Regions from separate parts of the Chryseobacterium fluminis genome, predicted to be linked through region 3. Evidence: riboswitches for the same ligand, from Rfam matches in the RefSeq annotation. Region 3 holds a riboswitch; each other region holds the start of a gene.
The links. A riboswitch is a leader RNA that binds a small molecule or an ion and turns the genes downstream of it on or off. The one in region 3 is predicted to bind cobalamin.
Positions count from the first base shown of each region.

Region 1 (3,050 bases), 1.7 Mb from region 3:
TTGGAAGTCCCGGTCCTCCCAGCGCTTCCGGTACTTCAAGAAGCTATACCATCGGTGGTAAAAATAAAGTAGCCTCAAATATTGATGTCGACAGCCTAATCAGAGTCCTGAATAAAAAGTACAATTTCGTCGATACTTCCTATAAAAGAAATGGGATGATTCTTGTTGAAGAGGATAAGAAAATAGGAGCTTACAGTACTGTTGACGGTAAAATAATATCAGAACCGGTGTATGACGAAATGACTTTTTTCTCCAATGATAAGGGTGGGATTGCCCTGAAGGTCAAAAAGGACGGGAAATACGGAATTATCAATAACAGCAGAAAGATTAAGGCCGAAGTCATCTATGACAATATCTATTTTGACGTAAAAAATAACGTATACATTTTACAGAAAGAAGGTAAGAAAGGCATTGTCGTTTTCAGCACGGTTTATGACATTATCCCTCCTAAATACAGAGACGTAAAAGCTGCAGGACCTATCAGAGTAAGCGACCGCTGGAACTTCGGCCTTTTTGACGTGGTGACTGAGGATCATAAGAGAGGTTTTGTCGGGGAAAACGGAATAGAATTTTTTAAAAATTAACTATTTTGTGGGTTTCAGCGGGCTTCGCCCGCCGAAACCCACAAAATAGTTCAGAATAAGAACTCGGGCGGCCGTCGGCCGCCCGAGCTTTTTTTATAAAATCTGAATAGGCTTTTTAAATTCATCAATGGCGACAAAAGTAAAATCTCCGACAATGGCTCTTTCCCGTTCATAAGAGTACATCTGTTCGGTATAGATTTCTACATTTACTTTCATACTCGTTTTTCCGACATGGGATACCCGTCCGATCAGTTCAACGATCGTTCCGGCAGGAATGGGTCTGTTAAAGTCTATTTTATCGCTACTCACGGTAACCACTCTTTTTCTCGCAAAACGGGTCGCTGTAATAAACGCTACCTCATCCATCAGCTGCATTGCGGTACCTCCGAAAAGCGTATCATAATGATTGGTCGTGTTTGGAAAAACAGCCTTAAAAATTCGGGTTTCAGATGCTTCAATTCTTTCTTCTGTAGTCATATTTCATTATAATTAATGCAAAATGAACTTTATTAAAACAACAGAATAAGATCAGGAACAGAAATTCCTGACACCTCTATCAGATCAATAAACTTCAAATCGCGAAAGTTTTTTGTTTAAAGAAAAAGGCAGGTCTCCTGACTTGTAACATCCTCATCTCCTTCCCATCCCGCTTTACGAAACAGTGGACTTGTGATAAAGACATTAGTTACTTACAGTTGCGCGACAGTTCGTGATTTTCACACGATTCCCTGTTAATCTGCAGTTAAGCAGAACCATTTTCTGAAAAGTATGTTCTGGAGACTGCAAAGCCGCCAGAAATTGCTTTTCGGCTGCAAAAATAAGGATAATAAGGAATAAAAGAGTAATTATTCCAGGTTTTTATAAATGATCTGGCTTTCTACGCGGCCTTGTTTTATCGTCCAGATGGTGGTATATCTGTTTTCACCGGACCCGTTGGTCATATAAAGAAAAATATGATCATTGTCGATCGCTGTTACCCCGACATTATTAAAATCCATAGTGGGCTGAAACATATTTTTAATGGCATCCCTTACAAATACAGAACCTCTTCCCGGCTGCTGTACCCGTACAGATTTAATCTCGGTTAAATCTTCGGGAAGCTCTTTACCGATTCCCCAGGGCTTTACCTTATCGAGTTTAACAATATTTCCGTCGGCATCTTTTTCCTGTTTTTTAATTTTTGCATACGACGGATAAATATCAATAATGACCTTTGTTCTTTGGTTTCCCGGAATTTTTGGATTCGTATCATCGGTGAAAATAAGCGATTTTCCGTTCTTAGACTTCGATGGGGTGAAAGGCGGCAGCTGATCTACAAAAACCACGCGGTTTTTATTCACCATTCCTTCTTTCGTAATGCTGTCGTATCTTACAAAAGGCTTTTCAGTATCTTCTTTTTCAGGATATTTAATCCAGATCCATTCGGTTTCCCCCGGAGCCGGCTTTACATAAACAAATACATCCCCCGTCTTCATCCGGATTTTATCGATGATTTTTCGGTAATTGTCCATTGGTACGCGCACCATAGCATATCCTTCCTCGGCTTTTACCACCCCAAAAGGTACTTTATTCTGTCCTTTTGCAAAACCCAAAGAGAACAGACTGAAAACGGATATATAAAAAGCTTTGTGTACGGAAATCATCATGAAAAATTTTTCGGTCTTCAAATATATAAATTAAATGCTTTTCGGCAGATAATTATACTGTTGTAATTCCTTTAAATCTTTAATTTGTTTTAAAAAAGTATCCGAAAGTAAATAAATATCATCCGAAATATCCAGAACTTCCTGATAATGGTGATCGGAAATAATAATTCCCTTTTTCTCAGATTGTCGGCGAATATGCCTTTGAATTTCGTCCGTCATCTTAGGAGATAAAGCGCTGAAAGGCTCATCAAGCAGAATAAACTTTGAATCAGAGTAGATCAGGAGAAGAATTTCAATCATTCTTTTTTCTCCACCGGAAAGATTTTTTGCCCTTTCACTAAGAAATGGTTTAATAATGCTCAGCTGCAGCAGTTTTTCTGTGTCCTCTTTATTGCAGAAAAGAGAAATAAGTTTTCTGATTTTAATGCCTTTTGGAATAAAAGAATACTGGGGCAAATAGGCCATATTTCCTTTTCTGTCCATTTGATTTTGGAGAACTTTATCATTGATCCGTATAAACTGTGAATCACCTTTTAGTGTTCCGAAAATGATGTTCAGAAGAGTCGATTTCCCGGCGCCGTTAATCCCCAGAAGTCCGACAATTTTCCCTGTTTCACAGCTTAAATAAATATCCTGTAAAATTTTTTTCCCTTTAAACGATTTATTGACGCTGTCTACATGTAATCTGTTCATAAAAATTTTGTCAGCATATTTACGGTTAAGCTTACTGAGAGCGTGAAAATCCACAGAAAAGATCTTGAAAACCCAAAGTTAGCATAAAAATAATATTCCTGTTTTAATCTCAGTTCATAAATCAAAT
Region 1 covers NZ_CP111121.1:1,792,204-1,795,253, reverse strand. Annotated here, with positions in the region: gene ODZ84_RS07920 (WG repeat-containing protein) at 1-584, shown strand, start outside; gene ODZ84_RS07915 (acyl-CoA thioesterase) at 678-1,061, opposite strand; cobalamin riboswitch at 1,172-1,356, opposite strand; gene ODZ84_RS07910 (hypothetical protein) at 1,430-2,230, opposite strand; gene ODZ84_RS07905 (ATP-binding cassette domain-containing protein) at 2,261-2,923, opposite strand.
Region 1: it holds a riboswitch for cobalamin, as region 3 does, so the genes downstream of both, ODZ84_RS07915 (acyl-CoA thioesterase) here and ODZ84_RS16000 (TonB-dependent receptor plug domain-containing protein) in region 3, are expected to answer to the same signal.

Region 2 (3,050 bases), 1.6 Mb from region 3:
GGTTTTTTAAAATCTTAGCCAGTTCTGCACTGCTTTCGATATCCCAGCCGTTTTCAGCATACTCGGTTCCCGAAATCCTTACAAACAGGGCTACATTGTCATTCAGTTCTTCATTCACAGCATCTACGACTTCTAATAAAAACCTGATTCTGTTTTCAAAGCTTCCGCCATATTCATCTGTTCTGATGTTGGAAAGCGGTGATAAAAACTGATGGAGCAGATATCCGTGTGCCCCGTGGATTTCGATGACATCAAAACCTGCTTTAACTGCCCTTCTGGCGGCCATTTTAAAATGCTGAACCTGCGCTCTGATTTCTTCAGCCGTAAGAGCATGCGGAATTCTTTCTGTGGGATGGTAAGGAATAGGGCTTGGTGCCACCGTTTCCCAGCCTTCTTCAACCGGAATCTGAATATTATTCCACGTCGAACCTTTTCTTCCGGCGTGTGCCAGCTGGATTCCGATTTTACTGTCCGAATTCTGGTGTACAAATTCGACAATTTTCTGCAGTTTCTCTGCCTGCTCATCTGTCCAGATTCCCATACAGTGATTGGTAATTCTGCCTTTGGGTTCTACGCCTGTAGCTTCTACAATAAGCAAACCCGTTCCGCCCTGAGACCTGCTTCCGTAATGAACAAAATGGAAGTCATTGGCCAGACCGTTTTCACATGAATACATACACATCGGAGACATTACCCAACGGTTTTTCAACTCTACATTTCTGAATTGTATTGGAGTATATAACATTTTTTAACTGAATATTTTTTGTTAAAATCCTGTAGCATAAAATAATATTGCCTACCTTATTTAAAATAGGTATTTTTACGCCCCTTTTTTAATCCACAATATATGAAAAAAGAAGCTCAAATCAGTTACGAACACTTTAAGAATAGCAGCGAACTAAGTGATGTTGAAAAAAAATTATTCGATAGAGCAAAGCAGGCCCGCGAAAATGCTTATGCCCCTTACTCCAACTTTCTCGTAGGCTGCTCTGTCCTTCTTGAAAACGGAGAAATCTATTCGGGTAACAATCAGGAAAATGCCGCCTATCCTTCAGGGTTATGTGCAGAAAGGACAACCTTATTCTGGGTAGCAGCGAATTTTCCGGATGTAAAAGTAAAGAAGATCTTCATTGTAGGCGGCCCCAAGGAATCTGACGAAAAAAATCCGCCTATTCCTCCTTGTGGAGCATGCAGGCAAAGTCTGATAGAGTATGAAACCAAGCAGAACGAAAATATTGATCTGTATTTCTCCAGCATGAATGATGAGGTGGTAAAAGTACATTCTATCAAAGATCTGCTGCCGTTTTATTTTGATGCAACGTTTTTATAGGCTTAAAGTCTGATCAAGAAGTACTGATTAAACATATTGCAACTCGGGTTAAAAACTTATCTTTGCAAAAATTTTGGTTTCCAGGATATTGGAAATAATAGGGAATTGGGTGAAACTCCCAAACTGTCCCCGCAACTGTAAATCGCAAAAAGAATTTTCTACAGTAAACCACTGTGTCAACGGGAAGGTGTAGAATAGCGAAAGTCAGGAGACCTGCCAAAAAGAATGATAACTTAAATAAATTGCTTTCGGAGGAAAAGTGAAAATAATGGATATAAAAAGGTCTTTACTGCTTATTTTTTCATCGTATGGAAGTTTTCTTTGTGCCCAGGAGAAAACCGTTGATACCATTTATGTTTTCGACAGCCAGATGAGCAGGGTTAAACTTTTTCATAAAGTAAATACCCTCACCCCAAAAGATATAGAGAAAAATTCTACCAGTCTTTCTGATCTCTTACGCTATCAGTCTTCTATTTACATCAAAGAGAACGGACGGGGAGCGGTGTCATCACCCTCTTTCAGAGGAAGTACGGCTCAGCAGACTGCTTTTGTCTGGAATGGGATTAATATCAACTCTACGTTTTTAGGTCAGGCAGACGTTAATAATACTTCATTATTCGGATATGATCAGTTGGAGGTAAAAGCGGGTGGCGGAAGTGTGATTTACGGAAGTGGTGCTATCGGAGGAAGTATTCATCTGAACAATACGCTGGATTTTAATAAAGGATTTCACGGAAGTCTTTTCTCTGAGGTGGCTTCATTTGATACCTACAACAATTTTTTAAAGGCTTCTTTCAGTAATGACCGGTTCAGTTTTAAGGTTTCCGGTAACTATTCCATCAGCCAGAATGAGTATGCGGTTCCGGAATCTAAAGTGACGGAAGAAGGCTACATCAACAGAAACGGAAGGTACTACAATACTGGATTTAATACCGGAGTGTCTTATAAAATTACCAAACATCAGACGCTATCCTGGCAGAGCCAGCTATTTGATGCTTCGCAGCACTACCCTATTTTTCTTAAGAATGACTCCAAGACCAAATATAAAGCGCAGACGTTAAGAAGTTTATTATCCTGGGATATTAATAAATCTCATTTTTCAAATAGTTTAAAAGCAGCGTATACAGAAGATAATTTCCAGTATTTCGGAGATATTGATAAGCTTAAAAGCAGTGGTGCTGAAGGGAAAAACTATATTTTTAAAAATGATCTCAATTATTTCATCACCTCAAAGATCAATGTCAATGTGATCGGGGAATTTCAGGTAAATAAAGCTGAAGGCTATGAATCCGGAATTAAGGACGTGAGCAGAAATATCGGTTCCCTGGCCGGCTTGTTAAGATATTTCCCAACCCGGGATCTTCGTTTTGAAGCAGGAATCAAGAAGGATTTTGTGGAAGATATCAGCGCCCCTATCTTATATTCCTTTGCCGGAAAATGGGATGCCCTAGCATGGTATCATGTAGGGGTCAACATGTCCCGGAATTTCAGATATCCCTCATTTAATGATCTCTACTGGCAGCCCGGCGGGAACCTGGATCTACGGCCGGAAACTTCTGTCCAGGCGGATATGGATCATGAGTTCACATTCGGAAATTTTAAATTAGTGGTTAGCCCGTATTATATGTACGTTAAAGATCTTATCAGTTGGCTTCCTACTCCATATGGCTATTGGTCGGCTTTTAATGTAAGAAGAGCGGAATCTTACGGTGTGGAATCT
Region 2 covers NZ_CP111121.1:1,891,202-1,894,251, forward strand. Annotated here, with positions in the region: gene ODZ84_RS08395 (NADH:flavin oxidoreductase/NADH oxidase) at 1-745, opposite strand, end outside; gene ODZ84_RS08400 (cytidine deaminase) at 848-1,330, shown strand; cobalamin riboswitch at 1,388-1,565, shown strand; gene ODZ84_RS08405 (TonB-dependent receptor plug domain-containing protein) at 1,599-3,050, shown strand, end outside.
Region 2: it holds a riboswitch for cobalamin, as region 3 does, so the genes downstream of both, ODZ84_RS08405 (TonB-dependent receptor plug domain-containing protein) here and ODZ84_RS16000 (TonB-dependent receptor plug domain-containing protein) in region 3, are expected to answer to the same signal.

Region 3 (3,050 bases):
CTCTCTTGTCGGGTGATTTTGAATTCTTTTCTACTTCTTCCGAAACAAAAGTTCCCAAAACACTTCCTAAGAATTTTAATCTTCCTAATTGATACGTCGTTGCGAAAGCTACCAAAGAAGTATATCGTTTAGGATAGGAAAAATTGACCAAATTCGCATCCAGATTATTAAACTGGAAATCTGCACTCGCACTTACATCCCAATCTTTGGTAATCGAATAAACATTGGAAGAAGAAACATAAAACTCTCGCTGAACATATATATTACGAACTGGAAAATCTGTTTCCGTAGAAAGAGTGTCTGAATAAAAAGTATAATCGTAAGCAAATTTTGCTTTAAGCTGAGTTTCAAATTTTGGAAATATTTTTTTCCTTAAACTTCCCTGAACAAAATAATTCTCGTCTCTCAAACGCTGTCCACGACTGCCGAAACGATTGTTTACAATGGCTGCGGGAATTCCCCGATCAGACAAATATCCGTATCCTCTCAACGTCCATTCTCCGTCTTTCAGTTTTCCGTTAAGCGAAGTTTCAAAACGTTTCGATTTTATATCAGAATCAAATCTTTTAGCAATAGTGTCATTGGCAACCTGTCCGTCAGGATACTTCTTTTTATACCTGAATTTGTAAATTCCGTCACTCTGCAAAAATTCAGAACTAAAGCTCGCTGAAATTTTATCAGAAATTTTCTGTTCCAGACGAAAAGAAGGATTAAAAAGATCAATCGAACTATTCTTAAATTTAACAACCAAATTTGTCTTTCTGTTTCCTTTAAAACTTGGAATTTTCGGTTGTAAGTAAATAGAACCCGAAGAACCGAAATCTTTCGCAGGTTGAAAAATTTCACTCTTTTGTCCGTTATACAACGAAATTTCCTCAAGATCATCCAACGAATACCTTCCCAAATCCACAATCCCGTTTTGTGCATTACCGATTTGGATTCCGTCGTAAAAGACACCGACATGCTGGCTTCCCATACTTCGGATATTGATGGTTTTCAAACCTCCTATTCCACCGTAATCTTTGATCTGAATTCCGGCAAAATATCGTAAGGCATCCGCAACGGACTGGCTATTCAATCGATCCAGCTGTTCACCCGATAAAACCTGTGCAGGAAGGATTTCTTTAAAATTTTTCTTTTTAATATGAACAGGAATGATCGTCTGTTCCTTTACCGTATCTTTCTTCGATTGTGAAAATATAAGGGTAGCCGTTAACACAAATACTGTGAAAACAACCTTCTGAAGTTGAGATGTAAAAAATGTTGTCACCATTAGCTCATTTAGAATAATGATGACGCCAATGGATATAAGAATACAACGACTGAGCACAGCTGTAAACTGCACAAAATCAATGATGTCCTAAGCTTTATTCCACGAAAGCGTCAAACGTTAAATCTTCTGGCAGGTCTTCTGACTTACTCCGTTTCTGAAATCCTTCCCATTAAATAACAGTGGATATCATCTTCAAAAACTTGTTTAGTGGAGCTTACAGCAGCGGGTCTGTTCCGGATTTTCACCGGATTCCCTTTTAAGCGCTTTTTACGGCTCACCAGATTGCGGCAAAGATAGAAAATAAATCATAGAATAAAAATTTAATTTAATTCTATGATTTTCAATTAAATACTTTAAAAATAAATTTTATAATTTCCCACAGATTCCACGGATTTTCACAGATGATAAGGTATATTTTTCGCTTTTTAAATTAATAATTAAAAAAATCTGTGTAATCTGTGGGAAACAAAAGCACTTTCTAAATTCCAAAATTTAAGAAAATACTAAATCGGGATCTTGCTTCAATATCTCCTCCTGCCAAATTGGAATATGCAGGAAGCATGACCTCACTTCCCAAACTGAATTTTCCGTAGGAAGCCTCAAATCCGAGCTTTCCGTATAATGCACTTCCTGCGGTATTGGGCAATGCTTCGCCAAATTGTCTGTTTGTATCGTAAACTTCTCCCTGCAAACCTATTTTGCCGGACAAAAGAGTTTTGTCACCGGACAGAATCTGATAAAATCCTGTCGTCGCATAGTTCCATTGATTTCCGAAACGGTAATCCTTTTTGTTTTCAGTTTTTATGGTATAATCTGTATTCACCAGAAGAGCCAGTTTATTTTTTTGAAATTTATAATTCAAAACCATCTGATAATCCCAACTCCCTGTTCCCAGCTGAAAACTTGGATTGACTCCCGAAACGCCTTTTTCATCAAATTTTCCCAACGGAACTTTTACCCCAAGTCCTCCATTGAACTGATGCAGATTATCTTTTGAACTGAAGAGCTGATAAATTCCCATCAGGTTCAGATCTCCGATTCCATGGATTGTAAGATCTCCCTGCGTGGTCTGCTTTTCATGAAAATGAAACGGCAGGCTTCCATACATACTCAGTTTTTGCGTCAAGGGAATTTTACCCCAAAGCTGAATGGTATTAAAATATTGGTCCTGCGTCAAATCTTTTACAAATAGGTTTTCTTTTGCCTTATAATGCTGGGCAAAATATTTAATCCCGATAAACTGAGGATTGAGTAACGATTCAAAACCGGACGACCCGTTGCCTGCGGCACATCCGCAGGCATCACAATCCTCAAAAAGCATGGGATTAGAAACCGCAGGAATATAGAGACTGTCAATGATAATTTCAGCCTGACTTACATGAAATAATGTCAGGCTTATGATTAAAAATATCTTCTTCATGTTCAATAAATTATTCCGCAAATTTTGGATCATTAATAAAGTTCTTGTCAGACAACGTTTTCAAAAAGGTAATAATGAATTGTTTTTCCTGGGCATTCATCGCAATTCCGACATGTCCGTTTTGCGTTAGCTGAGAATCAAGATTAGGATTATCTTCAACGTTATCCGAGTAAAAATCAAGCACCGCTTTTAACGTATAGAACCTTCCGTCATGCATGTAGGGTGCCGTATATTCCACATTTCGCAGACCTGGAACCCGGAATTTCATCCAATCACTTTGGTCGAGTGTTACGCGGTAACGTCCGGCATCTTTGAACTGCATATTGTAATACATCCCGGTATTTCTGAAACTTTCAT
Region 3 covers NZ_CP111121.1:3,499,475-3,502,524, reverse strand. Annotated here, with positions in the region: gene ODZ84_RS16000 (TonB-dependent receptor plug domain-containing protein) at 1-1,273, opposite strand, end outside; cobalamin riboswitch at 1,385-1,570, opposite strand; gene ODZ84_RS15995 (transporter) at 1,752-2,693, opposite strand; gene ODZ84_RS15990 (cytochrome-c peroxidase) at 2,704-3,050, opposite strand, start outside.

Region 4 (3,050 bases), 1.5 Mb from region 3:
TTAAATTCTGAATAGCACATATGAGTATGGATCTGGGTGGTATCTTCAACTCCGCTCGATGAAATTTTGAAGGCCTCCACCGCCCATTTCAAATAGTTTTCCCAGTCATTTTTTCTTAGTGGTAAACCTTCACGAATTGCTGGTTCATCAATTTGAATGATTTTTATTCCTGCTTTTTCCAGGTCTGCAACTTCATCACGAATAGCCAAAGCAATCTGTTTACAGGTTTCAGAACGAGGTTGGTCATTACGGACAAAAGACCATTGTAGAATAGTTACTGGACCTGTCAACATTCCTTTGACCCACTTTTCTGTCTGGGACTGCGCATAGTGTGACCAATAAACTGTCATTGGATTCGGGCGTGATATATCTCCAAAAATAATAGGAGGTTTTACACAGCGGCTTCCATAGCTTTGTACCCACCCATTTTTGCTAAATAAAAATCCATCCATTTGTTCTCCAAAATATTCAACCATATCATTGCGTTCAAATTCTCCATGAACCAATACGTCAATTCCTATTTCCTCCTGCCAGCGGATCGTTCTTTGGGTTTCCTTTTTCAATAGGGCATCATATTGTTGTGCGGTAAGTTCTCCTTTTTTGAATTTGGCTCTCCAAGCTCTTACCTCTGTTGTCTGCGGAAATGAACCTATAGTGGTGGTAGGAAATAATGGTAGTTGTAAAACTTTCTGCTGTGCTGCTTTACGGAGTCTGAATGAATTTTTTCTTTTTGCATCTGTCTCTGTTACTGCATTTACCCTTTGCTTTACTACTTCATTATGAATTAAGGGAGACATTTTTCTGCTGGAAAGGGATTCTTTATTTTCTGCAAATTCCATCAGTGATTTATTGGTGGGATTTTCATTTGCCAATTCCTTTAATTTTACCACTTCGTCCACTTTTTGTTTAGCAAAAGCCAACCAATTTTTAATTTCGGGATTTAGATTGGTTTCAAAGTCCAAATCACAAGGGGAGTGAAGTAAAGAGCATGATGGCGCTATAAAAACTCTTTCGGAACCTAATTTTTCAATACACTTTTTGATGTAATACAGTGACTTTTCATAATCGCTTTTCCATATGTTTCTTCCATCGACAATTCCCAGTGAAAGGTCTAATGTTTCAGGAATTGTGTTTAATATTTCATCCAACTGCTTCGGGTTTCTAACTAAATCTACGTGCAGAACATTTACAGGAAGTGAAACAGCAAGAGAAAGATTATCTTTCAATCCGTCAAAATAAGTTGCAATAATGAATTTCAACTTCGGGAATTTCTTTCTGATTTCACCATAAACCCATTTGTATTTTTCTTTTGTTTTTTCAGTTAAATCCAAAACTAAAAACGGTTCGTCAAACTGAATACATTTAGCTTCCTGCTCCTGAAGTTTTTCCAAAATTTCTATATAAACAGGTAGAAGATTTTCTGCCAGATCCAGTTTATCAAATCCCGGCTCTTTTTCTTTACCTAAAAGAAGATAGGAAATTGGCCCTATAATCACTGGCTTAGCGATGATTCCTGCCTGTTTTGCATCAGCAAATTCATTGAATATCTTATTTGAATTTAGTCTGAATTTTTGATTTTTAATGAATTCCGGAACAATATAATGGTAATTCGTATCAAACCACTTTGTCATTTCCATGGCGGTGATATCCAGTCCTTCTTTTTGGTAACCTCTTGCCATTGCAAAGTAAAGGTCCAATTCCGTACTATTCTCCTTCATGATAACTTCGTGATAACGTATAGGAATAGCCCCAACCGTCAAAGTCATATCCAGAACATGATCATAATAAGAAAAATCGTTACATGGGATCAAATCAATTCCAGCTTCTTTTTGGATATTCCAGTTTTGATTACGGAGGTTGCTTCCGGTTTGAAGAAGTTCCTCTAGAAGAATTTTGCCTGACCAATACTGTTCACAGGCTTTTTTGAGTTCTCTTTTGCTGCCAATTCGCGGGTAGCCCAGAATGTGTGTTTGCATTTTTTGCTTTTTAAATTAAACTTAATTTTAAAGCTCTTTGAATGCTTCGTATTGCCTGCGAATATTAAATTTCCGGAAAAATAATGACATATGTAAATTGCACAACTCCGATCATAGAATTGTACTATAAAAATATATCATCTGTCTGACCAAAAACTTCAGATCGCGAAAGCATTGTCAATTTAGTAAAGGCAGGTCTCCTGACTTGTAACAATTTCTGTGATCCTTCCCGCTTTGGCAGTGGATATATAAAGACAGAAACTTCTGGTGTGTTACTTACAGTTGCGCGACAGCTCGTGATTTCCACACGATTCCCTATTAATTTACCTTAAGTAAAACCTTTTACCGTTTGATGAAGTATATAAAGAACTAACAACTTAAAATAATCGATAACATTGCTGTTGTTACTTAGATTATATTTTGGGACAAAAATAAATATAAAGAATAAAAATAGGGTAGTGTTTAACTAAATAGAAAAAAAATACTTTATATATTGTCACTATACAGAAATAATTACTGTATATTTGGATGGGTTTTACTTTTTAAAGAAAAATATACTGTGGAAAATATTGATGACAAAGATCTTAAGCTGCTTAAGCTGTTACAGAACAATGCTAAATTAACAGTTAAAGAGCTCGCGAGAGAAATCAGTCTTTCCTTATCTCCTGCTTTTGAGAGAGTAAAAAGGCTGGAAAATGAAGGATATATAAAGAAATATGCTGCTATTCTCAATGCTGAGAAGCTTAACCGTGGTTTTACGGTTCTTTGTCAAATCAAATTAAAAATTCATGATAAATCTGTTGGAAATGATTTTGTAAAGCAAATTTTGAAAATTGATGAAATAGTAGAATGCTACAATATTTCGGGTGATTATGACTTCTTTTTAAAAGTGCAGGCTAAAGATATGAAACACTATCAGGACTTTGTATTCAATACATTAGGTTGTGTAGATGCTATTGGAAGTACACACAGTACATTTGTTATGGCCGAAGTGAAAAATTCACATGGTCTGAATATGTGATATCTTCAGGTAGTAATATATTGAAACAAGTTTCAAAGAATGATCAAAAAATA
Region 4 covers NZ_CP111121.1:5,005,345-5,008,394, forward strand. Annotated here, with positions in the region: gene metE (5-methyltetrahydropteroyltriglutamate--homocysteine S-methyltransferase) at 1-1,976, opposite strand, end outside; cobalamin riboswitch at 2,150-2,334, opposite strand; gene ODZ84_RS22785 (Lrp/AsnC family transcriptional regulator) at 2,536-2,997, shown strand.
Region 4: it holds a riboswitch for cobalamin, as region 3 does, so the genes downstream of both, metE (5-methyltetrahydropteroyltriglutamate--homocysteine S-methyltransferase) here and ODZ84_RS16000 (TonB-dependent receptor plug domain-containing protein) in region 3, are expected to answer to the same signal.